Regions from separate parts of the Cytobacillus sp. Hz8 genome, predicted to be linked through region 2. Evidence: riboswitches for the same ligand, from Rfam matches in the RefSeq annotation. Region 2 holds a riboswitch; each other region holds the start of a gene.
What was found. Region 2 has a riboswitch for thiamine pyrophosphate ahead of ACE38V_RS02480 (ABC transporter substrate-binding protein). Riboswitches for the same ligand answer to the same signal wherever they lie in the genome.

Region 1: it holds a riboswitch for thiamine pyrophosphate, as region 2 does, so the genes downstream of both, thiW (energy coupling factor transporter S component ThiW) here and ACE38V_RS02480 (ABC transporter substrate-binding protein) in region 2, are expected to answer to the same signal.
Region 3: it holds a riboswitch for thiamine pyrophosphate, as region 2 does, so the genes downstream of both, thiT (energy-coupled thiamine transporter ThiT) here and ACE38V_RS02480 (ABC transporter substrate-binding protein) in region 2, are expected to answer to the same signal.

Annotation. Positions count from the first base shown of each region.
Region 1 covers NZ_JBHKFI010000012.1:27,218-37,748, forward strand. Annotated here, with positions in the region: gene thiM (hydroxyethylthiazole kinase) at 1-697, shown strand, start outside; gene thiD (bifunctional hydroxymethylpyrimidine kinase/phosphomethylpyrimidine kinase) at 721-1,551, shown strand; gene thiE (thiamine phosphate synthase) at 1,538-2,197, shown strand; TPP riboswitch at 2,221-2,333, shown strand; gene thiW (energy coupling factor transporter S component ThiW) at 2,411-2,920, shown strand; gene ACE38V_RS14890 (LuxE/PaaK family acyltransferase) at 2,943-4,028, shown strand; gene ACE38V_RS14895 (acyl-CoA reductase) at 4,025-5,473, shown strand; gene ACE38V_RS14900 (ABC transporter ATP-binding protein) at 5,484-6,227, shown strand; gene ACE38V_RS14905 (ABC transporter permease) at 6,224-6,982, shown strand; gene ACE38V_RS14910 (ABC transporter substrate-binding protein) at 6,995-7,996, shown strand; gene ACE38V_RS14915 (3-oxoacyl-ACP reductase) at 8,009-8,779, shown strand; gene ACE38V_RS14920 (HD-GYP domain-containing protein) at 9,152-10,264, shown strand; gene ACE38V_RS14925 (hypothetical protein) at 10,398-10,531, shown strand, end outside.
Region 2 covers NZ_JBHKFI010000001.1:495,435-505,965, forward strand. Annotated here, with positions in the region: gene ACE38V_RS02430 (diguanylate cyclase domain-containing protein) at 1-811, shown strand, start outside; gene ACE38V_RS02435 (hypothetical protein) at 1,041-1,340, shown strand; gene ytvI (sporulation integral membrane protein YtvI) at 1,534-2,565, shown strand; gene ACE38V_RS02445 (hypothetical protein) at 2,595-2,897, opposite strand; gene ACE38V_RS02450 (YjcZ family sporulation protein) at 3,343-3,447, shown strand; gene ACE38V_RS02455 (YjcZ family sporulation protein) at 3,471-3,605, shown strand; gene ACE38V_RS02460 (TatD family hydrolase) at 3,665-4,444, opposite strand; gene ACE38V_RS02465 (ABC transporter ATP-binding protein) at 4,434-5,189, opposite strand; gene ACE38V_RS02470 (ABC transporter permease) at 5,191-5,952, opposite strand; gene ACE38V_RS02475 (thiamine-binding protein) at 5,952-6,242, opposite strand; gene ACE38V_RS02480 (ABC transporter substrate-binding protein) at 6,255-7,250, opposite strand; TPP riboswitch at 7,321-7,433, opposite strand; gene ACE38V_RS02485 (nitroreductase family protein) at 7,603-8,235, shown strand; gene ACE38V_RS02490 (thermonuclease family protein) at 8,195-8,953, opposite strand; gene ACE38V_RS02495 (peptide chain release factor 3) at 9,182-10,531, shown strand, end outside.
Region 3 covers NZ_JBHKFI010000006.1:172,097-182,627, forward strand. Annotated here, with positions in the region: gene ACE38V_RS10145 (glycoside hydrolase family 65 protein) at 151-2,439, opposite strand; gene ACE38V_RS10150 (carbohydrate ABC transporter permease) at 2,621-3,454, opposite strand; gene ACE38V_RS10155 (ABC transporter permease subunit) at 3,470-4,684, opposite strand; gene ACE38V_RS10160 (extracellular solute-binding protein) at 4,837-6,099, opposite strand; gene ACE38V_RS10165 (AraC family transcriptional regulator) at 6,213-6,992, shown strand; gene ACE38V_RS10170 (DinB family protein) at 7,237-7,734, opposite strand; gene thiT (energy-coupled thiamine transporter ThiT) at 8,066-8,665, opposite strand; TPP riboswitch at 8,733-8,836, opposite strand; gene ACE38V_RS10180 (hypothetical protein) at 8,938-9,066, opposite strand; gene ACE38V_RS10185 (hypothetical protein) at 9,312-9,521, shown strand; gene ACE38V_RS10190 (alpha/beta hydrolase family protein) at 9,512-10,330, opposite strand; gene ACE38V_RS10195 (Fur-regulated basic protein FbpA) at 10,335-10,502, opposite strand.

The DNA.
Region 1 (10,531 bases), on a different contig from region 2:
TTCCCTTGGGGCTTCTCCTGTTATGGCTTATGCTCCAGAAGAAGCAGCGGATATGGCGAAAATAGCTAGTTCAGTAGTTTTGAATATTGGGACGCTCAATCGAGAGGTGGTTAACTCTATGATTCTCGCAGGAAAGGCAGCAAAAGAGTGCGGGATTCCGGTGATCTTAGATCCAGTTGGGGCTGGTGCCACTTCTTTTCGGACCGAGATGGCAAGAAAAATAATAAGTGAAGTGAAACTAACCATCTTACGAGGAAATGCTGCAGAGATTGCTCACGTTTATGGAGAAAATTGGGAGATCAAGGGTGTGGATGCCGGAGAACAAAAGGGAGATATTGTTGGATTGGCTAAGGCGACAGCACGAAGCTTGAAAACAACTGTCGTTATAACAGGAAAAGAGGATGTGATAACAGATGGAGAAACGACCTATCTAGTGACTAATGGACATCCGCTTTTAACAAAAGTGACAGGAACGGGATGCCTCTTAAGCTCTGTTATTGGGGCGTTTTCTGGAGTCGAGAAGGATTCCATATTAGCTGCCTTATCGGCACTAGTTTTCTATGGAATTGCTGCTGAAAAGGCTGCAGAAAAGATTGCAAATCAGGGACCAGGGAGCTTTCAAATTGAATTTATTAACCAACTGGCACTTGTTTCTCCTGAAGATGTGGAGCAATTTGGTTCATATAAAAGGATTTAATTAGTGGAAAGGGCGAGCGGATAATGAGGAAAGCATTAACAATAGCAGGATCAGATAGCGGAGGCGGTGCAGGGATTCAAGCCGATTTAAAAACTTTTCAAGAGCTGGAGGTGTATGGGATGAGTACTATTACTGCTGTAACGGCCCAAAACACCTTAGGGGTTCAAGCCGTTTATCCGTTAAGCCATGAAGCTGTCAATCAGCAAATAGAATCTATTGGAGAGGACATGGGAACAGATGCCTTAAAAACAGGAATGCTCTTTAATGCAGAGATCATTCAAGCCGTTTCAAATAAAATAGAGCAATATCATTGGGAGAAAGTGGTGGTCGACCCGGTCATGATCGCAAAAGGAGGGGCATCGCTCCTGCAACGAGAAGCAGTGACGGCATTAAAGCAATATTTGTTGCCACTTGCATACGTAATTACTCCTAACATTCCAGAGGCAGAGGTTTTAACGAATATGTCGATCCATACATATGAAGAAAAATTAACTGCGGCAAAAAAACTGCATGCTTTGGGAGCAAAAAATGTCGTGATAAAAGGTGGTCATGAAGAAAATCAAGAGAAAGCGGAGGACCTATTGTTTGATGGGCAAGATGTCATGACATTTACGAGTAAAAGAATGCGAACCAAAAATACCCATGGCACAGGTTGTACCTTTTCAGCAGCGATTACGGCAGAGTTAGCCAAAGGGGCAAACGTTCATAAAGCAGTGGCAACAGCGAAGGACTTTATACAAGCAGCCATTGAGGATCAGCTGTTTATTGGTCAGGGGCATGGTCCAACGAATCATTGGGCTTACCGAAAAAAGCAGCATCATCAAAGGGTGGTAATGAATCATGAGGTTAAATGATGAGTTTGAGCTAAGAGAGGCATTAAAGGTTTATTTGATATTAGGAAGTCCTAATTGTAAGCATCGTCCTGCAGAGGTTTTAAAGGCGGCGATTGAAGGAGGAATTACCTTTTTCCAATACAGGGAAAAAGGAATTGGAGCTTTCACGGGAAGTAAAAAATACCAGCTTGCAAAAGAGCTACAGCAAATCTGTCGAGAACACCATATTCCATTTATTGTGAATGATGATATTGAATTGGCGATAGCACTTGGTGCAGACGGGGTTCATATCGGGCAAGAGGATGAATCCATTGAGTCTGTAAGAAAGAGGGTTGGTAATAAAATCATTGGCGTATCTGTTCATAGCTTTGAAGAAGCCATCAAGGCAATCGAAGGGGGAGCTGATTATTTTGGAATGGGACCGATTTTTCCAACTAAAACGAAGGCGGATGCAAAGACTCCAAAGGGAACCACTTTAATTGAGCAATTTCGCAATTGGGGAATAACGATTCCAATTGTGGGAATTGGTGGAATTACGGAAAATAATGCAGGGGCTGTAATAAAGGCAGGGGCTGATGGGGTTTCTGTCATCACGGCCATTAGCGAGGCCCATTCTCCAAAGGAAGTGGCTAAAGCTATAAGGAAAAACGTCGAAGCCGATTTATGATTTTAGAGATTTGAAAATTTAAATATGAGCACTGGGGGAGCCAGGGGAAAACTTGGCTGAGAATAGTTCATTTAGATCTTAAACCCTTGCACCTGATCTGGTTCGTACCAGCGTAGGAAAGTGAATTTATCCGATTCATTTTATCATGTCGATTGGTCATGCATGTTAATCAGGTCATCCCTTCAGTGCGAGTAAAGCAATGGGGATTTTTTTATGAGGAAAACTTACAAAATGACAGTAACCGCAATGTTCATTGCTATAGGTACATTGTCAAGTAATCTCTTTTATATACCGATTGGATTTACAAAAGTATTTCCAGTTCAGCATTTTATCAATGTATTGTCAGCCGTTTTATTAGGACCTTATTATGCGGTGAGCCAAGCCTTATGTATCTCAATTTTGAGAAATCTGATGGGGACGGGTTCTATTTTTGCTTTTCCAGGAAGTATGGTTGGGGCATTGCTTGCGTCCCTTTTATATAAGAGAACCCAAAAACTGTTTATGGCGTTTTGTGGTGAGGTATTTGGAACAGGAATTCTTGGGGCCATGCTTTCTTATCCCATTTCTGTTTTATTACTTGGTCAAAAAGCAGCTTTATTTGGCTTTATTCCGTTATTTATTTTTAGTTCGATTGTTGGTGCTTTTTTGGGAGCGATGATTCTTTCCATCTTTGTAAAGAAAAAGGTAGCCATTTTTCAGCCAAAAGGAAAACCCGTGAAATGACGAATTGAAAGGAGTATGAATCATGCAGCAGGAGAAATTAATCAATCAATTAGAGGTGATTTTGAAGGCTGAATCCATTTCGGATGAGGCTTTTAATCAAGTGGCATTACATATATTTGCTTATCAGTATTCCAACAATCTTCCCTTTCGAAAATTTTGTGTTCAAAAAGGAAAAACCATTAGAACAGTGAAATCGTGGAAGGACATTCCGTCTGTTCCGATTCAGGCCTTTAAAGAGGTACCGCTTACCTGTACGCCAAAAGAGGAGTCCGAGCGATATTTTATGACAAGTGGAACAACAAGCGGTGTAAAAGGGAAACATTATCATCCCACTTTACAAATCTGGGATCTTTCGATGAAAACCAATTTTAAAAAATGCCTTATGAAAGGGATTGAAAGGATTCGCATGGGAATATTATTTCCTTCAGAAGCGGAATTGCCCAATTCCTCACTAGCTCGTTATCTGGCTCTTGCTAAGGATGAGTTTGGGACAAAGGATAGCCAATATTTAATGGACGAAAATGGCATTAAGTTTGATCTGCTTGTAAAGGAATTAGAGAATGCGGAGCGTACAGGTGAGCCTTATTCTTTATTAGGGGCAACTTTTAGCTTTGTTCATTTATTTGCTGAATTTGATAAACGCAAGCTTCAATTTCAATTACCTGCTGGAAGCAGAATTTTAGATACTGGCGGGTTTAAAAACCAGTCAAAGGAATTAGAGCTTGCTGAATTTTATCATGAATTAACAAGATTCTTGGGTGTCTCAAGAAAAGATTGTATCAACATGTACGGAATGACGGAATTAAGCTCACAATTATATGATTCTGGAAATGAACAGGTCCCTGCAGTCAAATTTGGCCCGCATTGGCTGCGAACAAGAATCATTCATCCTTTGACTGGAGAAGAAATGTCAGAAGGAGAGAAAGGGGTCATTGTTCATTGTGACTTGGCTAACTTTAACTCTGTGACGACGATTATGACGGAGGATTTAGGAGTGAAGGTCAAAGATGGTTTTCATCTTTTAGGGAGAGTACAAGGAACAGAGGCTAAGGGCTGTTCGATAACGGCTGAGGAATTTATTCATGCGTCCATTGGGCAAAAAATATGAGAGAAAGAATAGGATATCTTCCGAACATCGGGGAAGAAAGCTTTGAGTTGAAAATTCTGTCCTTTGAGGGAAGATTGGGAAAGGTTGAATTTGAGATTCCTCTTCTATCTCAAAGGCAGTTGGAGAAGGTCATTGCCACAGTCAAAAAAGCGAGTGCCACCGTATTAAAATCAATGACTGTTACAGAAATCATTTCCATCATTGATCGTGCAATTGAGACTATGCTTGATCGAAATTCACCATATAGAAGGATGGCGGAAGAATTACTGCCAATTGTGACAGGATATGACGCTGAAATGATTCGGCTCGGGCTAACAAGATTTTTGAAAAAGTTTCGTAAACCTGAGCTTCAGCGTTTTGTTATTGAGGACTTTGATAACCCGCTTGTTTTAGATGATTTTCAGCCCCGCATTAAGGGTGGATATTCAAAAGCGATGGGCCCCGATTTGATTTTCCATGTTTGGGCAGGAAATGTTCCAGCCCTTCCATTATGGAGTTTGATTTCTGGACTACTTGTGAAGGGGGGGAATATAGGAAAGGTTTCGAGCTCTGAGCCCTTATTTGCGGGTTGGTTTGCGCAAATATTGGTTGATATATGCCCGCGATTGGCGGATACTTTGGCCATTGTTTGGTGGAAGGGCGGAGATGAAGAACGAGAAAAGGTGATTTTGCCCTCTTCAGATGTGGTGGTTGGTTACGGAGGGAATCACTCATTAGAATCCTTGCGTAAAAGGGCTCCTCACACTACCCGTTTCCTAGCTTTTGGACATAAGATCAGCTTTGGAGTCATAGGGAATTCGACATTAGATACACGGAAAGTATGGAAATTAGCTCATCAGGCTGCATTCGATATGATCCAATTCGACCAGCAGGGCTGCTATTCACCGCAAATCTATTATGTTCAAAAAGGCGGCAAGATTGCACCTTCGGAATTTGCTAAATATCTGGCACACGAGCTTGAAAGCTTTGAGAAACGATTTCCAAGAAGGGGGTTATCTTTTGAGGAAGTGATGGAGGTAAATGAGTGGAGAAATCAAGAAGAAATCTCAATCTATTCAAACAATAATAAAGAATTGTTGTCGGCACATGATGGTCGCTGGATGGTGGTGTATGAAGAAGATGCCCCATTCTCTCCGACTTGTTTAAATCGGGTCGTTAAGGTGATAACCTTTGATGATATCGATGACATTGCGGCAAGCATTCAACCATACCACAGCTTTTTGCAGACAGTGGGAATAGCAGCGACGCCAAATGAACTATTTCAATGGGCACAAGAGTTAGGAAAAGCTGGTGTAACTAGAGTTACTGCAATAGGTGAAATGACTTCCCCTGAATCAGGCTGGCATCATGATGGCCGTTTTAATCTACTGGATCTCGTGCAAATGGTGGATATTGAATCATCAGCCAAACTGCTTGCAGATGATTTGGCTTCATATCACGAATAGGAGGAGAAACATGAGCTTTTTGTCCTTACAGGATGTTTCATTTAGCTATGATCAAAATCATCTAATTGTTGATGAAATTAATTTTGAACTTGAAAAGGGGAAATTTCATAGTTTACTAGGAAAAAGCGGCTGTGGAAAAACAACACTATTAAAACTTGCTGCAGGTTTACTAGTTCCCAACAAAGGAACCATTCAGCTTCAGAGGGAAAGAATGAAGCCTTCTAACCATATTGGTTTTGTTTTTCAATCCCCCACTTTATTAGAATGGAAAACCGTCTTGGAAAATGTGCTTCTACCCGTCTCTCTTAAAAGAAAAGTGATGAAGGAAGATAGAGAAAAGGCAGAGTCCCTCTTAGAAGGAATGGGATTAGCTTCTACTATGCAGAAATATCCAATGATGCTTTCAGGTGGCCAGCAAAGTCGAGTATCCATTGCAAGAGCACTCATTCAAACTCCTTCGTTGCTATTTTTAGATGAGCCTTTTGCGGCATTAGATGCAATTACGAGGGAGGAGCTTCAAGAGGATTTACGGAGAATATGTGATCAAAATCAAATGACCGTATTGTTTGTGACTCATGATATTTCGGAAGCCGTTTATTTATCGGACCGATTAGCAGTGATGGAGGCAGGGAGAATCATTTTAGATTTAGCCATCAACATGCAAGACAGACGAAACCCTAAAATCAGATACACTCAAAACTTTAATGAGATGTGCTTAAAAATTCGCAACGTCATAAGTGGGGAAAATAGATGAAAAAGACCTCTTTATTCTCTTGTTTCTTATTCGTCATCATTCTTTTTATATGGGAGGAGATGGCAAGGGGGATATCTGAGCTTGTCCTTCCTGCACCATCAACCATCATCACAACCCTTTATGATGGATTAAAAAGCGGCTATTATATGCCACATATTATTCACACCAGCCTTGAGATTGGAATTGGTCTGCTGATTGGAAGCATTTTAGGAATTATCATAGGCGTTTGGATGGGGGAGGCGGCCATAGTCCGCAAGATCCTTTCTCCATATGTCATTGCCAGTCAGGCCGTACCAAAGCTTGCATTAGCCCCATTATTTATCCTTTGGTTTGGATTTGGGATCCAATCAAAGATTGTCATTACGGCGTTAATCTGTTTTTTCCCATTGATGGAAAATACAGTTACGGCTATCCAATACACGGATTCGCAAAAAATTGAACTATTTCGGGTCCTTGGTGCTAGCCGCTGGCAAATGCTTTTTCACTTAAAAATTCCATCAGGTTTGCCCAGTATCATGGCTGGATTTCGTGTTGCTGCGATTCTCGCGGTTGTTGGAGCTGTGGTTGGCGAATTTATTGGTGGCAGTGAGGGTTTAGGTGCCATGATTATCGCCTCCCAAGGGATGATGGATACACCGATGATGTTTTCCATTTTAATTTTAGTGACGATGTTAGGGATTATTATTTATCAGTTTGTTTATTTAATAGAGAAAAGATTATTTCGATATAAGCGAGATCATCATAAAAGAAAGTAGGGAGTAAATGCAATGAAATATAAAGGAATTTTGCCTATAGCTGTTATACTCTTATTGTTTTTAGCATCATGTTCATCTAAGAATGTTTCTCAACAAAAGGAGCTCAAAAAGGTAATAGTGGCAAACTGGAGCCAGCCAATATCTGAGCAAACGAATCTGTTAGTTGATGAGAAAAAGCATTTTTTCCAGGATAGGGGACTTACGATTGATTTGATTCCAGGAGAAGGTGGAGGAGATGCAATCAAGAATATTCTCTCTGGGAAGGCGGATATTGCCTTTACCGATCCTGGGTCCGTGTATTTCGCCATGAATCAAGGGGCAAAATTAAAGATTATCTATAATATTTATCCACAAAATGTCTTTAATATTGTTTCGTTAAAAAAGAATCATATCACGAGACCGGAGGACTTAAAGGGAAAAAGAATTGGGGTATACAGTCTTACTAGTGGGACAAGACAAAATCTGCTTGTGCTTCTCAATCAAGTAGGACTTTCAGAAAAAGATGTCAAAATCGTTGAAACAGGTCTTTTGAATTTTGCTCCACTCATGCAGGGGCAGGTGGATGCAACTGCTGCAACCGATACGGGTCTTGTGACAGCAAGGGAAAAAGGATTAGGAATGGTCAATGTACTTAATGTAAAAGACTATTTAAATCTTCCAAGTGATGTCTTTGTCGTGACCGAAAAAACCTATAATGAGAAAAAGAAACTACTTAAGAAATTTATCGAAGCTTACCAAAAAAGTGCTGAATGGATGATCCAACAGCCTGAGGAAGCAGCAAAGCTTGCGAAGCAATATGCTATTGATGGAAAGGATGAAAAACGGAATTTAGAAATCATTCAAATTCGGAATGAATCAAGTATTTCAGATGTAACGAAGAAAGAAGGATTAGGAGCACTTGATTCTTTGCTTTTACAAAAGGGTGCTGACACGTATATGGAATTAGGTTTAATTCAAAAGAAGATTAATATGAAGAATGCAGTAACAGATGAATTTCTGCCAACACCAAATTAGGGGGTGGAATCTTTGGGGAAATTTAATCAAAAAAAAGTTCTTGTGACAGGCTCAAGCAGAGGAATTGGTGCAGCAATTGCCAAAGGATTCGCAAGTGAAGGAGCCATGGTCATTGTGAACTATCTTCAAAATGAAGAGGCTGCAGATAGGGTTGTAACCGATTGTATCAATCTTGGGGGAGATGCATGGGCGATTCAATGTGATGTTACGAAGGAATTAGAGGTTGATAGACTAATAGAGGAAATAGAGCTTGAGGCTGGCTCATTAGATGTTGTGGTCAATAATGCCTTTAAACCATATTTGTTTAACCCGGAAAAGCGAAAAAGGTTTACGGAGCTCACATGGAAGGATTATCAAGAGCAAATCGACGGGGCATTAAGATCGACCTATTATATTTGTCAAAGGGTCACATCATTAATGAATAAACAAATGAGTGGGAGCATTGTGAATATCGCAACCAATCTAGTCGAAAATCCAATCATTCCATACCATGATTATACAACAGCAAAATCTGCGTTAATTGGCTTTAGCCGTAACCTTGCTATGGAATTAGGTCCACTTGGGATTCGGGTGAATTGTGTTGCTCCTGGGTTAGTGTATCCAACTGATGCGAGCAGGGAAACAAAAGAAGAGGTGAAAGAATTGATTATCTCACAAACTCCGCTAAGAAGAATTGCTCAACCGGAGGATATTGTAGGTCCGGTTCTTTTCCTGGCCTCAGACTGGAGTCAGTTTATTACCGGTCAGACCTTGATTGTTGATGGTGGTCTTGTTATGCGTTAGTACTATGTTGTTAATTGAACAATTTCAGATCAATTCCTGATTATGATGGGTTCCATTCGCTAACAGGTTAAAATCGGGCTTCACATGTTTTGGAATTACAAGAAGAAGCTACAACTCTTGAAGAGACAGTAGAAAAAGGATATGAAAACCTAGTATATACAGTAGAGAATAGATGTAGAATTAAAAAAGTTAGAGGTAGGACGGGTTTCGAAAAGCATTATGAGAAACTCGTCCTGTTTTGTTTTATAGGATGGAAATTATATGAATAATATGAAAGTTTAGTAGAGATATTTTTACTAGGAAAAATATAGTATGATGAATTTATCTATACAAGGATTTGTGGCTTATTAGGTTAAGAGGTGAAATAATGTTATGAGATTAGTAAAGCTAGATCAATGCCCAGCTGGTGTGAAACTGGGAAAATCGATTTATAATGAAAATGGGGCTGTACTATTGGCACAAGGGACATATTTAACCAATAGTTTAATAGAAAGATTGAAGCAATTTCATATATTTACCATACATATTGAAGATGAATTATCGGAAGGGATTGAAATTGTTGAATCAATTCCAGAAGAATTACGGATAGAAGCTCAAAATGTCATAACAGAAGGTTTAAATGCAATTATTGAATTAAATACTAATTCCTCCAATTTCCAAGGGATGATGAAGTCAGGAAGAGCCGTAAGAAGTATGCAAAAAGTCTTTCGAGATTTATTAAATAGCTTAAATGAGAATCAAACTGCCTTAAATTTATTGGCAACAACAAAGGTCTACGAAAATTATGTCTACACACACAGTCTTAACGTTTCAATTTATGCTTGCCAATTAGCCATTGAGAATGGCCTACCAATACCCAAAATTGAAGAAATTGGTTTAGCAGCAATGCTTCATGATCTAGGAAAACTGCATATTCCAAGGGAAATAATTAACAAACCTGGGAAACTAACAGATGAAGAATATGCTTTGATAAAGACCCATTGTGAGATTGGATTTGATCTTGTCAAACAGGTTCATGAGATTCCGATACCGGTTTCTCATGGGGCATTACAACATCATGAAAGAATCGATGGTGCTGGTTATCCAAGGGGTTTAAAGGGCGAAGAGATTCATAAATATGCCAGAATCATCAGTGTGGCTGATGTGTTTGATGCAGTTACAAGTACCCGATCCTATCGGCAGGCTTTGTTACCGCACCAAGGAATTGAAGTGTTATTTGGGGGATATGAGACTCAATTTGAGGGCAAACAAGTTCAGTTATTTAAAGAGTGTATAGCCATCTATCCTCCTGGATTAACGGTAAAATTAAATGATGGTCGTACTGCGATAGTAACTAAATATAATTTTAATGCGGTTGGGCGTCCTGAAATAAGGATTATCAAGGACGAGGAAAATCAAGACATCCAGCCGTATGAGATCAATTTAGGAGATCCCAAACATTTAATACTAGAAATAGTTGAAGCTGATGCACTTTTGAATGTTTAATTAAGGGAGAGCGGGTCTTGGCTTTCTCTCCTCTCTTATATTTTTCATATCAGATAATAGTCTAAATTCTACTTGAGAATATATGTTCCCCTGTGATAAACTATTAGTAAAAAAATACCAAGGGGTGACTAATATGGATAAAGTATCCTTTATTGCGTACGAGTTATACCATTCTACTAATGATGCAAACAATCGTAAAATGGCCCTGGAGCTTTTAAGAGGAGAGACGACTATAAAGGAAATTTCAAAAGATAAGGTACTTAAAGG
Region 2 (10,531 bases):
TGATAAATTTGTTGAAGTCTCTGGCTTTTCACGTTCGGAAATTATCGGGAACACGCATCGGATGTTTAATAGTGGGTATCATTCAAAAGAATTGTTTCAAGAATTGTGGGATACGATTCAGGCAGGTCGGATATGGAAGGGAGAGATAAGAAATCTATCAAAGGATGGTCATTTTTCATGGTTTGAGACAACTATTGTGCCTTTTATGAAGGATGGGAAAATCAAACAGTATGTAACAGTAAGAACGGATGTAACAGACCGGAAAAACTTAGTGTGGAGAATGAAGAATCTTACCAACCTTGATGGATTAACTGAAATAACCAATCGGCGTTATTTTGATTATAAAATTCAGAAAGAATGGAATCATTCACTTGAAGGTTATCCTCTTTCATTTATCCTTTTAGATATTGATCACTTTAAAGCATATAACGATACTTATGGACATATGGGCGGAGACGAGTGCTTAAGAAGAGTTGCGAAGAAATTAGTTGAGATAGCGAGTGCTGATTCATATACGGTATCTCGTTATGGTGGTGAAGAATTTGGGATCATCCTTCCATACACAAAAGAAGAGGAAGCAATTGTATTTGCTGAAAGGGTACGAAAAGGGATTGAGGCTTTAGCAATAGAACACTTAACCTCAAAAACATCTAATATTATTACAATTAGTCTTGGGGTAGCTACTATCATTCCAACGGAGCAAAATACGATTGAAGAGTTAATTCAACAAGCTGACGAGGCATTATATTTTGGGAAAAATAACGGTAGGAATCGTGTACATCTTTATAATCAATCACATATGTATGTATAACCCAAGAAAGTTCATATGATAAAAGAACATGATATGAATAATTAGGAAATAACTAGATGATGATCTCTATATTGAATAGAGGTCATTTTACTTTATTCGGGCAAATACCCATGCCATTATAAGATTTATGCATATTCTTTAGTGTGAAATAAAAATAAAATGACAAAGAGGAGGATTTGTAATGAATTCAAATATGCAGTATATGCCCGAATTTCCTCAGCCAGAATTAATGGACGGATCTATGGAAAGAAGACCGTTCGGCTTTGGCTTCGGAAGACCATTTGGTTTTGGGAGACCATTTGGCTTTGGCTTCGGAAGACCATTTGGTTTTGGGAGACCATTTGGCTTCGGCTTTGGAAGACCATTCGGCTTTGGGTTTGGAAGACCATTTGGTTTTGGGTTTGGCGGATGGGGATTACCATTAGGATTTTTAGGTGGATTAGCTGCCGGGTCTTTACTTGCTCCACCATATTATGGCTATGGGTACCCATACCCATACCCATACCCACCTTTTGGATACGGGTTTTAATTAGGTCATAAATTGAATAAGGCTAAGTCCATCTACTCATGGCTTAGCCTTTAAAAGAAGATAAATATAATATAAACATTTTACATAATATTCACGGTCTAACATAGTGTTTAATGATACAATAACAATAAGTGTATCTTATTAAACATATTTTTTTTATAATCGTAACGGAGAATCACAGAGGAGTATCATAATGTGGAAAAAAAGAATTATCATCTTGGCTTCAATTATCATTTTGTTTTTGCTCATTCCTTATGGATTACCTTTAATCTTTGCTCTGGCAACAGCAGTATTGCTTGAAGGTCTTGTTTCATGGTTTCAGAAGAGATTTAAGTTCAGTCGATTGCAGGCAGTAATTTCAGCCTTTCTATTTTATTTATTAATTTTAATTATACTTGGGTATAATCTGTTTGCTACCATCGTTAAGCAAATAGTTAATTTGTCACAAAATACACCGACATATGTTAATGATTTTTACGTGACAGCCATTTTACCACTTATCAAAATGTGGGAACAGTATTCACAAACTCTTCCAAAAGATGTGATTAAATCTACGGAGAAAACGATTGAAAATAGCGTCAATTCGTTAGACTCCTTCCTTCAAGGAATCCTCCAAGCAATGATTAACTTGATTACGGCTATTCCAGGATTTTTGATTGAGTTCCTCATTTATTTGGTTGCATTATTTCTAATTAGTCTTGAACTGCAAAAAATTAAGACAAATATCAAAAATCATTTAACGTTGGAGACCACGAAAAAAGTAACTTTAGTTATTCATCAATTAACTAAAGCTGGTGTAGGGTTCATAAAAGCGCAAATTATTTTCAGCCTTTTAACCTTCCTCTTGGCTTTTATCGGATTGACGATCCTGAAGGCACCACATGTTCTTCTATTTTCCCTTATCATTGTGGTCGTAGATATACTCCCTATATTAGGAACAGGCTCTGTGCTTGTGCCTTGGGGAATTGTCGCGATATTGCAGCAAAATGAACTGTTTGGGTTTGGTTTAATTGTTCTCTTTTTAATCATAACCGTTGTGAGAAGAATTATAGAGCCAAAGGTGTATGCCTCTAATCTCGGGATTTCTGCGCTTGCCTCATTAATTAGTCTCTATCTTGGTTTTAAAATTTTGGGTCTAATCGGATTATTTGTTGGACCTGCGATTGTTATTGTCTTTGAAACTTTAAGGAAGGCAAATATCATTTCTTCCAATTTTAAAATTTAGTAAAAAATAGGGCAGGAAATATCCTGACCCTATTTCCATTTTTTGTAAATTATTTTTCCACCTGTCAAATCGAGAGTATTTCGCTCACCTTTGTAAAGCAACTTCCCATCCTCATTAATTATCAAATTTTCATACGTATAAATATCCTTTCCATTCGGCATTTCGATAATTATTTTTCTTCCCAAATCTTTATTTGGCGTATCAATTTTGATTAAACTTTTTAAATAAAGATGAATAGAAAAGAATCCAATGATTAGGACACTAGTAAAAATAAATAGAGTCTTATAGAAAAGTAGTTTCTTTTTTTGAGAATGTCGATCATATCTATTCATTTTCTCTTTTATCCCCCTATAAATCCGTATTTCTTGATAAACATATGCGTAACCGGATAAAAAATTGCGAAAATATGTAAATTGTTAAAAATTAGATTGATAGAAAGGGTGTTTTCAGTCTTATAAAGTGAAACTTCCATCAGTGGGTGTTTTCGACGCACAGGACGTGCTAGTGCAGAAGTTGTGATTGACGTCGCGCTTTTAGTCTGCCATTCAACCCCCACTGATGGTTAGTTTAACTTATCGGACCTTTACGGACAGTTGATCTCCCACTTATCTTCTTCGTATCTCAGAATCTTTAAGTGGGAGTCTTACTGTCCGTTAAGAGTGGGATAAAAGCGGTCGAACGCCTATAGACTTTTCAGAAAAAATGTGTGTTTGTCTAATCGCACATATTAGGTGAATGGAATAGGATATAGGGAATTCAAATAAGGGAGGTATGAGCATGTCAGGCGCAGTTGGTTATAATGCAGGATTTGCTTTATTGGTAGTACTCTTTATTTTGTTGATTATTATCGGTGCTTCATGGGGATTTGGAGGATTTCATTAAGCGTAAATAGGGGGGGTTAATGTATGCCATTCGGATATGGATATGGTGGCTTCGGCGGCTGTGGATACGGTGGTTTCGGTTTCGGTGCAGCGTTTGCGTTAATCGTAGTGTTATTTATCCTTCTCATTATTGTAGGAGCAGCTTGCTTTACTTGGTAAGAAGGAATGAACGAAAGCAGGGAATTCCCTGCTTTTGTTTGTAATCAATAGGTACATATTTATTTAATCATGTAAAATTTTTTCGTCTGTGTGAGTATTTGTGAATAAATGATTTCTTCTGATTTATTTTTTAGTTCTGCTAATTTTTGAATGGATAGTTTCATCATCAAAGGATTTGTTCTTTTTCCATGAAAGGGACCCTCAAATGGCCATGGCCCATCTGTTTCGATAAATATTTGTTCTAATGGGTAAGCGAGAGCTAGTTGTTGAATTTCTTTTTCGTAAATGAGGTCTGGAGTATAGGATATATAATATCCATTTTTAATCATCCGCTCTACTGTCATTTGATCCCCTTTGAACCAATGAAAATGTGCTTTTTGTATGGAGTATTGTTCTAATAAGTCACACACAAGCGGCGCATCATCGTAGACAGCGTGAAGGATTATGGGCTTATCCCATACTTTTGCAAATTTAATAAATTCTTTCAATATTGAAATATATGGTTCCAATGGAAATGAGTTTGTTCCTTCTTTTAATCTTAAATAATATGGAAGGCCGACCTCGCCAACGGCAACCATATGATTAGAATGCTGGCTCATCCAATTCATTAAGGATGATAATTCCTCATCGGAAGGAAGAGGTTGCTCGGGATGATAGCCAAAAGCGGTATGTACCTTTGGATAAATATTTGATAAGGATAAGTTTCTTTTACAGGAACTGAGATCAGTTGAGACGGTGATTAACGCCTCAACTGATAACTCATGGTTAAGGATAAACTTGATTTCGTCATCTTGATATTGATCTAAATGAATGTGCGAATCAACCATTTTATTTTCCAACGGAAACACGATCCTTTGCGGTTAAAGTATAATAAATGGATTTTTTCCATTCAAGAAATTGTTCCTCAAGCAAAAGCGTTTCACTTCGAGGTCTCGTGTAGGGAACATCGAAAATACGCGCAATGCTCGCTGGTTTATTGGTTAATACCACAATCCGGTCGGATAAAAACAAGGCTTCTTCAATGCTATGGGTAACAAACAAAATCGTCTTTCGATTGCTTTCCCAAATAGATAAGAGCCATTTTTGCATTTCCAATTTTGTGAATTCATCTAATGCAGAGAAAGGTTCATCCAGAAGAATGACGGATTGTGGGCTAAGCAATGCTCGAATGAATGAGACTCTTTGCTTCATTCCCCCGGATAATTCATCGGGATAGGCTTTCAAATAATCTCCTAGACCTGCTTTTTGCAGCATCTCTATTGCCTTATCATGATCAATCTTACCTTTAATCTCCTGGCCTAGGGTAACATTTTTTAAAATGGTTCTCCATGGGAAAAGAGATGGTGTTTGAGGCATATAGCTTATCAAACCTCTCTTGCCATTAATCATTTCTTTATTCAGGGTTATGATGCCATTATCAGGGGTTAGGGTCCCTCCAATGAGATGGAGCAAAGTACTTTTTCCACTTCCTGATGGCCCTAAAACAGAGATAAATTCTCCTTCATTTACCGTTAAACTGAAATCTTTCAAAACGGGCTGCTGCTGAAATCCAAACGAAACCTTGTTTATGGATAAGATGCTCACTTTAATGCTCTCCTTTCCTCTGCCAACGAATCCATCTTCGTTCAAACAGGGTAATAATAGCGATAAAGAGAAGACTTAAAATCATAATAATAAAAATGGCTACAAAAACCTTTGCTGTTTGAAACGATGATGAAGCTAATGTCATATATACTCCAATTCCTGATTTTGCTCCGAGCCATTCGGAGATTACCGCACCCATGACGCTATATGTAGCAGAAATTTTCAGTCCCGAAAAAATCGCTGGAAGGGCAAAGGGAAACTCAAGCTTTTGAAACAATTGGAGCCGTTTTGCTCCTGCCATAATCATATATGATTTCAATTCAGGTGTGGTTTGCTTAAACCCATCTAATGCTGCGACAGTAATTGGAAAAAAACATACAAGAGTGATCACAATTAATTTTGGCAATAACCCAAATCCAAACCAAATAATAAGGAGAGGAGCAAGGACAATAATCGGCACATTTTGCGATAATATAAGCAAAGGATAGAAGGCTGATTCAAATGCAGGAATAAGATGAAGCAAGATAGCCGTTAAAAAACCAATCCCTGATCCAATCAATAATCCAAGCAATGATAATTTAATAGTAGACACTAAATGAGGAAGGAAGCTTGTCCAATCATTGATCCCTTCTAGAAATATGGCACTAGGTGATGGAAGCAGCCATCCTGGTACTTTTGCTAACCGAACCGCCAATTCCCAAATAATAAGAATAAGGAGGAGAACCATAAATGGTCTCCATCCTTTTCGAAGTAAACTCTTCATTATCGATATTTCTCCGTTAATTGATCCATTGTAATTCCCTCTGGTTGGTAAAGAATTTTTACTTGAGAAATCACGTTTGGACTTCCGATTTCAATCATACGTTGATTCATCTTCGTAATAATGGTAAAGAGCTGAGATAATTCTCCTTCCATGGTTGTTTCCAAAGGATGAACTTCATAGTTGACTCCTGAATCCTGAATGACTTTAATAGCTTCATCAACATATGGAATGACGTTTTCCCCGTTTTTTGTTTTTGGGATGATTTGAATACTTATAAGTGCATTTGCCATGTCTCTCGCTCCTTATTTTGGTAAAAATTCATTTGTGAAAGCTTTTTCTGAATCAAGCTTTTTCTCTAATAATCCATGATCATACATCCATGTTGCATAATTATCCCAAACCTCCTTGCTTTGATAGCCCCATTCCTTTGCATCATCTTGATATTTCGGAGAAAGCCATTCCTGACTTTTCTTTACAAGGTTTTCATTTAAATCAGGAGCTGCCTTAATTAAGATTTGCGCAGAGTCATCGGGATTCTTGATCGCATACTTATATCCTTTCGCTGCAGCTTTCATAAATGCTTTAACTGTTTCAGGTTTTTCCTTTATCATCTTTTCATTAGAGGTTAAAACAGGAGTGTAGTAATCTAACTTCTTAGAGTAATCTGTTAAATAAATCATGTTCAGTTTTTCGCCGCGAAGCTCTGATTCAATTCCTGTCCATCCATAATAAATCCATGCGAAATCAATATCTCTCTTAACTGCAGTAAAGAAATCGGTGTCCCCTATATTGATAATATCCACTTTCTTTACATCTGCATGTTCTTGTTCCATAAGTGAGGTGATGACGGACTTTTCAATAGGTGAACCCCAGCCACCGTATGTATGTCCTTCAAAATCTTTTGGGCTTTTAATATTTTTGGCAACAGGTGAAGCAAAACCAGATGTATTATGTTGAATGACAGCAGCAATCGATACTAAAGGAACTCCTTGAATCCTCGCTAGTGTAACACCTTCCTGATAACTCACTCCAAATTCAGCTTTACCAGAAGCGACTAATTGATCAGCACCAGCTTCTCCCGGTTGGATAATATCAACATCAAGTCCCTCTTGCTCGAAATATCCTTTAGCCTTTGCTACATAAAGACCTGTATGGTTCGTGTTTGGTGTCCAATCAAGAACGACAGTCACCTTTTTCAGTTCCTTTTTCTTTTCAGCTGATTTGTTTGACTGCTCTTTGCCGGTACATCCGCTTAATAATAGAAGAAGCGAAATGATGGCTAGACCTATTTTTTTCATGATAATCTTCCTTCCGTTAGTAAAAAATAAAAGCACCCAGGCAATGAACCTGGGCGCAAATAAATAAACATAAAATAACTGAATATGTTTCCTACGCTGGTCTCATCCAGATCAGGTTCAAAGGGTCTACATCTTATATGGATGTACTCTCAGCCAGCACAACTGGTTCCCCTAATATTCTTACCTATTCAATTAATTTCTATCTCATTATAGCAGATTTAATCCATTTGACTAGTAAGGATATGAATATTTGAAAGGAAAAGTCATTATTCTTGACGAATGATTATGGAAATAGTAAGATGCAACTGTACTTACTAAAAGTAAGCAGTTGACTAATAGGAGGTAAAAAAACATGACGACAGTAGCAAATAAAACTTTATCAGAAGTAATTAAAGAACGCCATTCTGTTAGAAAATATGATCCAGAGTTTATGATTTCAAAGGAAGAAATTGAAGCAATATTAAAAGAAGCAACACTTGCGCCATCATCCAGTAATCTTCAACCTTGGCGCTTTATCATTTTTCAAGACAAAAATATTAAAAAAGAACTAAAAGCCATTGCCTATAATCAAGAGCAAGTAGAGACATCCTCAGCTGTGATTGCAGTATTGGGGGATAAGGAAATGTATAAAAATGTAGAAAAGATCTATCATAGTGCATTTGAAGCAGGCTTTATGGATGAAGCCAATATGAACCGTTTGATTCAAAGTTCCAATAACACCTACCCAGCAGCTCCTGTTGAAGCACGCATAAATATTGCTTCTTTCGATGCCGGCTTAGTGACCATGCAGCTAACATTGATTGCTAAAGATAGAGGATATGATACAGTCATTATGGGTGGTTTTGACAAGAATCAATTTGTAGAAAAGTACAATGTAAATGAACGCTATTTTCCCATAGTTTTAATTGCTTTAGGAAAAGCTGCTCAAGATCCATTTAAATCAACTAGACTACCACTAGAAGACGTTGTTCTTGAATATAAATAATAATAACAAGGGAAGGCGCGGTATTTGCCTTCCCATTTCTATTTTGGTGCTCTAAAGCCGGCAGCTTCTGCTTCGTTTTTGGTACAAAACCATTTTCTGGTTTTGTTTGCTTATATGACGGAGAATCGGGGGTATGATAAATTTTTTCTCCACGCGAATTAATATTTCCTTTAATCTTGCATTTTTGATTAGGAATTTTTTCCTCGTTTTCTGCCTGTTTCTTTTCCTCAGTACGGTAATTTTCCAATGACCAAATTCCTATTTCTTTTTCTTGAGCCTTTTTTTGAATGGCCTTAAATTCATCGACGTATTTTGTATTTGATGCATATACAACGACTCGAGCTAATCCTTCTTCGAGCAGAGTTTCATTATACATTTTTCCATTGAGATAGACATAGGCTAATAATCTCCCATACTGATCACGTTCACTTACATCAAGCTCTAATTGAACCTGTTGATGTAGTAATGTTTTTTTTGTAAATGCAGATGCCTCTGGTCCAAATGGTTGTACTGGTTTAGTTGGATGCTTTGTCTCAGGAGTATCCACAAGAAGCATCCGAATTCGCTCTTCCTTTCCATTTGCAAGCTTTACATCTATCGTATCGCCATCAACGACATAAACGACTTTCCCTGTAAATCCTTTCGAGTCTGTTGCTTGTGAACATGCAACAAGCAGAATCAAGCATAAGAAAAACATCATTGTGATCTTTTTTTTCATTAGCAATAGTTCCTCCAATTCATGACTATGATATCAAGGATTTAATGAAATGGGGAGTTTTTTAATAAAATCATTCAAATGGTGGATATTCGTCTACCTTTCTATATAGAATACTTTTTAGGGATTCTTCATGAGAAAATAAGTAAGGAACATTGCAAACTTTCCTTTAGAAAGATAAGATTAAAATTGCGGTTTATATTGTTTGCATGAAGAGAGGAAAAGAAATATATGGCAAAAAATATTAAAGAGGAAGTCTTATCTCGTCGGACCTTTGCGATTATCTCCCACCCGGATGCGGGAAAAACGACTTTAACGGAAAAGCTTCTGTTATTTGGTGGTGCAATTCGTGATGCTGGGACGGTTAAAGGGAAGAAAACTGGGAAGTATGCGACCAGTGACTGGATGGAAATAGAAAAGCAAAGAGGAATTTCGGTTACCTCGAGTGTGATGCAGTTTGATTATCATGGATGCCGTGTTAATATTCTAGATACACCAGGACACCAAGACTTCAGTGAAGATACTTATCGTACATTAACAGCGGTCGATAGTGCAGTTATGATTATTGATTCGGCTAAAGGGATTGAGGAACAAACATTAAAATTATTTAAAGTTTGTCGCATGCGTGGAATTCCTATTTTTACCTTTATCAATAAATTAGATCGTCAAGGGAAACAACCATTAGAATTGCTGGCTGAATTGGAAGAAGTTATGAATATTGAATCTTATCCAATGAACTGGCCAATTGGAATGGGAAAAGAGTTTTTAGGAATTTATGACCGTTTCTATAATCGGATTGAGCAATTTAGAGTGGATGAAACAGAACGTTATATCCCTTTAAACGATGATGGCGAAATTGAAGGAGATCATTCTCTAAAGCAATCTGGTTTGTATGATCAAACGCTTGAGGAAATTATGCTTTTGAATGAGGCAGGAAATGAATTTTCACGGGAGAGAGTTTTGGAAGGGTCGCTAACCCCTGTTTTCTTTGGTAGTGCGTTAACTAATTTTGGTGTGCAAACCTTCCTGGAAACTTATTTACAATTCGCTCCGTCACCTCAGGCACGCAATACATCTGAAGGAAGAATTGATCCTTTATCAGAGGATTTTTCCGGATTTATTTTTAAAATTCAAGCGAATATGAATCCAGCTCACCGCGACCGTATCGCCTTCCTTAGAGTATGCTCTGGGCGGTTTGAAAGAGGAATGACCGTGAATATTCCAAGAATGGGTAAGCAGATGAAATTGGCTCAATCTACTCAATTTATGGCAGATGACCGCAGTACAGTCGATGAGGCTGTAAGTGGTGATATTATTGGATTATATGATCCAGGCACCTATCAAATTGGGGATACCTTGACGGTTGGAAAAAATTCATTTCAATATGAACGACTGCCGCAATTTACACCTGAACTATTTGTACGTGTTACTGCAAAAAATGTTATGAAACAAAAGCATTTCCATAAAGGGATTGGACAATTGGTTCAAGAAGGAGCGATTCAGCTCTTTAAAACGGTTAAAACAGAGGAATATTTACTTGGGGCAGTGGGACAGCTCCAATTTGAAGTGTTTGAACATCGG
Region 3 (10,531 bases), on a different contig from region 2:
TCTTATTCATTTTTTCTAATATATAAAAACAATAAAGTTCTTTTTACAAAAAACACCACGTATTCCAGCTATATTAATGCATACTTCCATCTTCCCATCTTCCCATCAAAAAAGGATAGACCTAAGCTTAAGGTTTATCCTTTTTATCTTTTATTTTCTCAGCAAAATTTCAGTCGTTTGATTTTTCCTTAGAAGATAGTCTGCTTCATACACTTTAATCGCTAAAAAATCCCCTTCTTCAAGATTAAATGAGATGCGATCCTTTTTAATGGTTACCTGAACAAGAGAATCATCGAACTGAATTGGAAATGAGTAAGTCTCCCATTTTTCAGGGATAGAAGGTTGAAACGATATTCCTGTTTCTTTTATTCGAAGTCCTGCAAAACCGAATACAATTGCCATCCATGCTCCGCCCATATTTGCCATATGAAGGCCATCCTTCGTGTTTCCATGAGTATTATCTAAATCTAACCTTGCCGTCTCAATAAAATAATGATAAGCCTTTTCATAATATCCACACTTACAAGCCATGATGCTAAAAATGCAAGAAGAAAGGGAGGAATCATGAGTGGTGATTTTCTCATAATAATCAAATGATCGCTTCATCACTTCTAAATTCTGTTCATCCTCCAGAAGAAAATGAGCCAATACGGTATCCGCTTGTTTGCAAACTTGATAACGGTACAAAGTTAGCGGATGATAATGGAGCAAAAGTGGGTATTGATCCTCTCTCGTATGTTCAAAATCCCATACTGCTTTTTGCAGAAATGAATCATCTTGAGGATTAATGCCATATTCTTCATTATAAGGCAAATACATATCACGTGCGGCATTTTCCCATTCTAAAGTCTCTTCATCGCTAATCCCCATTTTTTGCTGCAAATGAACATATTGCTTGGGAGCATGATCCTTTAAGTACCAATAGGCTTTGGCCGCAAAGGTTAAATTATGCTTCGCCATGACATTCGTATAATAATTATTATTAACGAGGCAGGTGTATTCATCCGGTCCCGTCACCATATCAATCTTAAAGAATCCGTGATCGTAATGGCCAACTTCTGTCCAAAGTCTAGCCGTTTCCATTAAAAGTTCTGCCCCATAATTGGTTAGAAATTCCTCATCATGAGTTGCAAAATAATACTGAATATAGCTATAAGCAATATCCGCACTAATATGGTATTGAGCGGTACCTGATGGATGATAGGAAGAGCATTCTGAACCGGATATCGTCCTCCAAGGGAATAAAGCCCCTTTTTGATGCCCCATTTCTTTTGCCCGTAATTTTGCTGTATCCAAAATGGAGTAGCGATAAAGGAGTAATTGTTTCGCGAGTTCAGGTTTTGTTAAAAGAAACACAGGAACCATAAAAATTTCTGTATCCCAGAAATAATGGCCTTCATACCCTTCACCAGATAACCCTTTCGCTGCAATATTAGAGTGGTGATCCCGTCCGGTAGATTGAAGCAAATGATACAAATTGAAGCGAATTCCTTCTTGGAGCTTAAGATCTCCTTCGATTTGTACATCTGCATGGTGCCAAAAATCAGACAGATATTTTGCTTGCTCATGAAGAGCTTCTTGAAAGGATTGATGATTTTGTAATTCAATCGCTCTCATAATTGGATCTTGACCATGACGCAATGTATCCGTATAAATACTTCTTTTTGTAAAAGTCGTTGCACGTTTTAAATCAAAACAAAAGATAGATTCAATCTCTTTTTCATTTTTCTTATGTTCGATTTTGGCCTGGCTACTGATGTCATATGTTACAGCGCACGCAGCTTTTAGATTGGATGCTAAAGTCTTCACTTCTACAGCGACGATTTCCTGTTCCATTCTTGTTTCCGTAACGTTCAATCTTTTCGCATGTCCAGATGCTACTCTTGGATCTGACAAATCGATAAAATTTGAAACATCCCCATTTACTGTTGAGCGAATTTTCACTTTTCCTTTATAGTTTACTGGTTCAATGATAATTTCTTGAATAAACTGTTCAAGCCTTGTGAACGATGCAAGACGTTTGAAATTAAGCTTCACTTCTTTTCCTGAAGGAGAGCGCCAGTGGATGATCCTTTCGGAGAACCCTTTATCTAGATGAAGGACTCGTTCATAAGAAATAACCTCGCCTGAATTTTGAAAAAGAGAGAACCATTCCTCGATTCCATCATGAACGATTGCAATTTCGATGGTTTGTGAATCAATGATATTTAATAATTTTTGCTGTGTATCAGGGAATCCATGATGCTTTTCAGCATAAGGAATTTCCACAATATCATAAAAAGCATTAATATATGTGCCTCGAATCGTTTTAGAAACTTGCTTATACCCTTCTTCAAAATTTCCTCTAACTCCCAAATACCCATTTCCAGTAAAAAATAAACTTTCTTCAATCAAGAGGTTATCTAAATTTAAATTACTTGACCTTATTTTCCATGACATAACAGGACACCTCTTTACTTCTCTTAGTTGTGTATCAAATCAATTTTTGAATCCAACATTTTCTCTCTGTAACGAAAACGTTTACGTTGATAAAAAGGTAACTTAAAAAATATGAATTAAGGAGCAATCGGACATGTGCCGATTGCCCATACTTTTGGTGCTGAAACTTTAATCGAAAAAACTATTCCTTTACACCACCAGTGGTAAGCCCAGAAACGATTTGCTTTTGAAAGAACAAAACGATTATCAAAGTTGGTATCGTCACAATCGCTGTCGCAGCGGATACCTCACCCCAAAGAATTTCAAATTGGGTTCGCAAAAATGAAATCCCTACTGGTACTGTATGATACTCTTGGTCTGGGTTCATGGTAATCGTTAATAAAAATTCATTCCACGCAGCGATAAAGGTAATAATGGCTGTCGTAAAAACACCTGGTGCTGCCAGCGGAAAAATAACTTTATAAAGAATTTGCAGCGAAGTGGCTCCATCTATCCGTGCCGACTCCTCTAATGCAAGTGGTATCTGATTAAAATGCGTTACCAAAATCCAAACAGCCATTGGCAATGTAATCGTTGAGAACGGTAATACAATCGCATAGCTATTTAGCCAATGCAAGTGTAAAAATAAATTGTACACAGGACCAGTTATTATCATTTGTGGGAACATGGATACTGCTAAAATCAATCCCAATAATATATTCTTACCTTTAAACTCAAAACGCGAGATTGCATAAGCTGTGAATGTCGCTACGATAATCACATAGACTGTTGTGGTCGTTGCAACAATTAAGCTGTTCTTAACCGCATTTAAAATCCCTTTATCAAAAAGTACGATGATATAGTTTTTTAAAGTTGGAGCATGTGGGATCACACGGAATGCTCCATCTCCAAAGATTTCTCCTGATGTTTTAAAGGAGGTAATAAATATCCAAAAAAACGGGAAAACCATCGCAAATAAGTAGACAATGACAAAAATTGCAAATGTAATCCAAAGCTTTCGTTTTGCCGATTTCATCCTACTACCCCTCCTTTAGCTCTTTTCCATTAAGTTTGTTCCAAGGACTTTGACGAATATAATCGCGATGATGGCAACGCATACGAACATTAGCATAACGATGACGGAACCGTAACCAAAGTTTGTTTGGGCAAACATGACCTTGTATGTGTAAATCGATAAGGTCTCGGTTGCTCCTCCAGGTCCACCACCAGTTAAAACGTAAATTAAGTCAAAAACGCGGAATGCATCCAAGGTCCGGAACAATAATGCGACTAGTATAGAAGGTTTAAGGAGTGGTAAAGTAACTCGGAAGAAGGATTGAATTTTACCTGCTCCGTCAATCGAAGCTGCCTCATAAAGGGCAGGTGATATATTCTGTAGTCCGGCAAGCAGCAATAAAGCCATATATGGAGTGGTCTTCCAAACATCGGCTAGTATGGTTGACATCATCGCACCATGTGCTGAGAGTAGAAGTTCCCTAGAATCTTTTACAATCCCAAGATTTTCAAAGAACATGGCGATAACCCCGCTGTTTCCATCGTATAAATAGCTCCACATTAATGCGGCAACCGCTGTCGGTATGGCCCATGGAATTAAAGAGGTTGTTCGAATTAATCCGCGTCCAAACATTGCTTTGTTCAAAATCAAAGCAAGACCAAGGCCAAGAACAAACTCTAGAAATACGGATACAACCGTGAAGAGAATCGTATTCCAAAAGGCAGTTCCTATTCTCTCATCGGTTAATGCTTTCTTATATCCATCTAAACCAATAAAATTGGAAGGAATGATGCTATGCTGAAAGTCATCAATTAATTCAGGTAAATCCTTTTTATGAATAAGTTCATATTTCTCATTTAATACTTTCACGAGAGCGGAGGAATCTTTATACAGTTTCTCCACTTCTGCTCTCTGCTTTTTGCTGATTGTAATGACTTTTTTCTCTTTGCTGTATTGTTTAGCCACGTCATCAACTCGGGTCACCATATCAGCAATTTTTTCTTTATCAGTTGGATCCGAAATCTTGTTTTCTTCCTCATTTAAAAACATTGAAACATATAATGATGTTTCATTGAATAAATCTACATTAAATCGCTCTTTCACATACAAGCCTGCTTTTTGCTGATCATTAAGCTGATAGTCAAAAAATGTATAGGCGAATGATTGAACAACTGGCCATAAGGAAAAGACTCCTAATAAAACCAAAAGCGGTACAAGAAATAGAAATCCCTTAAATCCAAGCTTTTTCATAATATTCATCCTTTCTTGGAGAGAGATGAACATGACAATTTTCTCTATGCTACATGATGATTCTCAAAAGAAAATCGCAGTCTATGATGTAAAGAGGCTCTAATTCGATACATTAGAGCCTCCACTTATCTCCAAACCTATTCTCACTCTTGTTATTCCGCTTTTGTTGCCTCTTCAATCTTTTTAGCAACATCTTCTAAGCCAGTACCAGAGCTTAAATATTTGTGAGCATTAACTTGGATCGTATCAGAGACTTTTGAATAATCAGGTGATACTGGACGGGCGATTGTTTCTTTAAGAGCATTTTGGAATCCTGTATAGCCTAACATTGCATTAGCTGCTTTTACTTCATCATTTGTTAAGAGAGCATTGTAACCAGGTAAATATCCACCTTGAGTAGACATAATTTTTTGTCCTTCTTCACCAGCAGCAAATTTGATGAATTCCCAAGCTCCTTCTGCATTTTTAGAAGCCTTGTTGATGCTTAGTAACCAACCACCAACTGCACCGCCATTTGGAAGTGGAGCAATGCCTACATTATCAACAGAAACCGTTACGCCATCTTCTTTTCCTTTAATACGTCCAAAGGCATATGGCCAGTTACGGGCAAACACGGCTTTTCCTTGTTCAAATGCAGTATGAGTTTCTCCTTCCATATAGTTTAAGATGTTCTTAGGTGTGAATTTCGCGGTTGCAAATTTACGCATCATTTCAAGTCCACCAGTTACATCTTTATAGGAGTTAGTGAACTCAGTAAGGTTAACCGTCAAGCCTTCATATTGTTTTGATTGATAAGCAAATCCAATATTGGTATTGTTTTTGCCGGTATATTTTTGAGCCATTGCATATAAGTCATCATAAGTATAATCTCCGCTTTCAAGTTTTGCTGCATCTTCCTTGCTAACGATGTCTTTGCGGAAATATAATAGACCTAAGTCAGGGAAGAATGGAAGCGTATATTGTTTACCTTTATAGTTTCCTGAGGCCATAGACCCAGCATTATAATCTTCTTTTTGCAATGAATCTTTTTGCATGTTGACATCAATTGGACTTAAATAGCCTGCACCTGCAAATTCACCAGCCCAGACAACATCAAGTGACATGACATCATATTCACTGGAACCGCTGGATAAAGAGTTTAATAGCTGATCATGCATTTGTGCAGAGTCATTGGTCATTTCAACCCATTTAACATCATATTTTTTGTTTTCTTTATTAAATTGATCAATTAATGCTTTTGTAGCAGGAGTATTATCATTTTGAGCTGCAAATTTTAAAACAATTTGTTCTGAAGTCTTTGTATCTTTTGAACTGGTGTCTTTCGATTTGTCACTACCCGAGTCACTGTTACATCCGACTAAGGCTAAACTAGAAACTAATGATAGCGCTATCAATTTTGTTTTAAAACTTTTCATTTTTAGTTCCTCCCTTTTTATAACATGTCTTTATTTTAATGGTAAAATAATGACAGTTATATTAAAAATATTAAGTTTTTATTAATTATTTTATATAAATGAGGTCATTTTTTATGAAAACGATTGATTCAAGTCATCATAAAAGCATGATAAAGAAATTTTTGGAAATCAGAACCGCCAATCAAAATAATTTCTACTTTCATCCTTCCTTTACATTAGAACAGAAATTATTAAATAGCATTTCCAAGGGTGAACAAGAGGAAGCAGAACGGGTACTAAGAGAAATCAATAATTTAGAGCGTCCCGTTCTTGCAAAAGATACAAGAAGGTCTTTAAAAAATTCCCTTATCTGCTCTTGCACTTTATTTACAAGGGCAATCATCTATGGCGGAGTCGATCCTGAAACGGCATTCAATTTAAGCGATGCTTTTATACAGAAAATCGAGGAAACCGATATTCTCAATGAGATTAGAGAGCTTGAATACAATATGCTCTATACTTTTATTAAAACCTTAAAAAATGAACAAAAAACCACCTATCAATATGTTGTAAATAAGGCAATTTCATTTATTCATCATGAAATTTTGAATGATCTTTCATTAGAGAAGATCGCTTCCCACTTAAAAATACACCCAAGTTATTTGTCACAAGTTTTTAAAAATGAAGTGGGTCTAAGTGTGACAGAATATATAAATAAAAAACGAATTGAAGATTCAAAATATTTTTTAATTCTTGATTCCTTACCTATTTCTGATATCGCAAACCTTTTTAAATTTTGTAATCAAAGCTATTATACCTCCTTATTTAAAAAGTACTGTGGAATCACACCAAAGCAGTATCGAGTGCAATATAGCGACACCGCCAATTCAACTGGTACTTTCCTATATAAATAGATCATAAGAATCAAAACCATCGTGAACTGGTGGTTTTGGTTTTTAGTCAGAGAATGCAATATCAATATATTGTCTGATCTTATAGAAAGGCTCTTTACGTAAACTTTGATGCTTTTGGTATAATATAGTTCAATAACTATAATCTTTGGGAAAACAGCGAATAGAAAAATTAACGTATGCGTTTTCAAACAAACTCATCCTATAATTTAGCAAAAATATTCATCGTACAAGATTTTCTCTTGATTTACTTAAGCTGATTAATTTTCTGCTTGATTTCTTCAATTTGTCTTATATGCCGTTGCTCGTGATAGCCGATAAATTCAACCACTTGCTTTAAGTTTAGCTGTCCAAAGGCAGGGTGTGGAATCGCTTTTTGTTTAAGGGACGATTCATCCGCATTACGAACCACTTCTATCAAAGCCTGGCGTGACTTTGATAATTTATTCACGACCTCTTCAAATGAATAAAATCGATCTTTAGGCTCAAGAAAAGACGGAGCCTTTAATTTTTTCTTTCTAATCACAGTTAAATGAACAGGCTTGTCTTCCACAGTAACTAATGAGCCGCCTTCAAGCTGATCTTTTATCGATCTTGTCATGACCCGCTCTAATAAAAATAAATGCATGAAGATCTGAGCTATACTCCAGTCCTCCACTTCCACCTTTACATTAAACTCCTGGTCGGTTAATCCCTGTATGCTAAGCAATAATTCTTCTCTCACATTCTGGATCTTTTCTATCATATACAACCACCTCCAAAATAGCCTTTCGTATAAATGTATGCAGGTTAAATTGATTTTTTCTTAATAAAAAAGAACCAGACTAACATTTATAGGTTTCAGGAAGAAATAATATTTACTCTGTTGTGGTTTGAAAAATGAAATCCAGTAATGTTTTTGCTATATTTCACAGCATTTTTTCCTTGCGCGCAAAAATATTCAATTGGGTACTTGAGGAGTAAACCTATATCATAAAAAAAATAATCTCCCTTGAGACAGTATCAACCAAAGAAAAAACACACGAATACAAAAAAGCCACTTCCCCAAATAATAGAGGAAGTGGCTTTGACTCACTTTATGACGCATGGCGATTAGATGTTTCTATTGGAAGTGCCTTTCTAATAAAAAGTCTTGAAGCAGAAGGAACAAGAATCACAAGGATAATAGAACAAAAAATTGCTGCACCAAGACCTGTTCCACCATTAACAATAAATGAGTACCATACTGGATTCATGCCTTTTGGCGCATATTGACCCCAGTAAATAAAACCAGCAAGAAAATGCCAAAAGTAACGAGCATAGCTGCCGACAAATGTCGCCGCAATCACATAGAGAACGAGGCGCTTTTTATCTTGATTGCGAATCGCATTTTGAATTGGCAGATAAAATAAACCGGCTGCCCCAATACAGGCAAATGCAATAAAATATTCAATAATCAGCTGCAAGGCTGAAAGCGGCTGAACATCCCCAACGGCAATTTGCAGTAATCCCCACAAAAACCCTGATAGAAAGCTAACCTTCACGCCCCAGCGAAAGGCGATGATCAGTATCGGCACCATTGCAAATGAAATGGATACAGCTGGTGTCAATTTAATAGATGGTAATAAATCGAGAATGAGTGCAAACGCTGCGAAAAAGGCTGCTTCAATCATGGCAATCAAGCTCAATTTCTTCATAAAAAATCTCCCCTTTTTGTTTTCAACGAAACCTCAAGGGGAGAATAATCTGCAAAACAAATAAACAAATGCAAACAATCCACATCCCTGCGCTAGCATTATCTAACAGGTTCATAGGGTCTGAACAGTCAAGCCGTTCACTCTCAGCAATTCGCTCCCCTTGTGGTTACGTTATTATGTTAATAAATACATTATATACCAACGCAAATTCATTTAAAAGGATAAATTTTAGGTTTCATGGTTTCAGCCAATCCATAAATAAAAGATCTTAATTACCAATCTTGAGTTTTTTCTAACAATTGATCAATTTCAAAGGTCAACAACATACCGTGAATATTTTCATCTTCTAAATCCATTGTCGACTCTAATAGTTTATCAATATCCGTATTGATTATTTCCATTATTATTTCCCCATCTCTTAAAACAAGTTTTTCAATCTATGATTTCACTTTGATTATAGAAACTATCTGACGATTATATAATATACTTCGAGCTTCTCTATATCTTTTTTGGGGGTTCACTTAATAATGAGGAAAACATCAGGTCAAGAGTTGCGTTTAGTATAAGTCAATATCGATACTAAAACTTCTCATTTGCAAATGATTCCTTTATAATAAAAGAAAAAATGGAAATAGGGGGTCATCTCATGGCTAAATCACAAGCAAAGAAGCTAAGAGCCAAACTGGTTCGAGAAGGGAAAAGAAATCCGGCTGACAACCGCAGTCCTTTTGTTTACACAGATATGCGAACAAGGAAAACTAAAACGAAAAAAGATTATTTATATCAAAAAAAACACAAGAATCATCTAACGGATAACGTAAAAGATGGTTCTTGTGTTTTTTATTGTTATGGTTGAATGTTGCGAAAGGAATTTGTTGCAATCTGTTGCTGCCTAGATAACCATTCTTTTGTAATATGAAGGAGTTCAACAAAATGTCCCCCATCAGAAAAAATATGGTTAGCCCCTTTTATCTCTTTTCTAATAACGGTTCCTTTCTCTCTATTTAAAAAGGATTGCTCGTATTTGGCACAGTAAGTAACAGGAATTTCCTCATCTGCCGTTCCATGAATAAGCAAAACATTTCCACTATATCCCTTTAGCTCAAAAAGGGGATGATATTTCTTCAATGATTGAAAATAGGAGTTTGTAAAATCATATCCTAAATAATTAATTTTATCCTTTGTTTCTAATGAGTCAACGTTCTTTTTCCCAATAATTAGTTCAATATCTTCAAAAGGTTGGCCTACTGCAGACCAAAGAATAAGATTTCTAATATTATTATCATGAATTGCCGTTAATAGCGCAGTTGCGCCGCCCAAGCTATGCCCTAATAGTGTTATATTGTCTTGTTCAATAAATGAAAGCGCACGTGCATATTGAATCACTGCTTGAGTTTGCTCAATCATCCCCGAAAGTCCGATTCCACCGTAAATTCCTGTGCTTTCCCCACATCCTGCATAATCAAAGCGAATTACAATGAACCCATCACGAACTAGCTCGTCTGCAGTCTTGACAAATAATCGATTCACACCAATTCGACTTCCAATAAAGCCATGACAGATAATAATCAGTGGATACCGTAGAAATGGGTTAAAATCATTTGGAAAATCCATCGATGCCATTAATTCTTCTTTTTCCCATTGAACATGAAAATGTTTACTCATTCACTTATTCCCCTTTTTGTATTTGAATAAATTTCTCCTTAAGTTTAATTTCATGATACACACTCTCTAAATCAGACAATGAAAGCTCAAATAGGTGTCGGTTTCCCTTTTTGTAAACACCTGATAGAAGGAGTTCGTGTATCAGCTGATCTTTTCGTTGTAATTCTTCCAACGTCCTTCTTCCTCCTTTATTCCGATTAA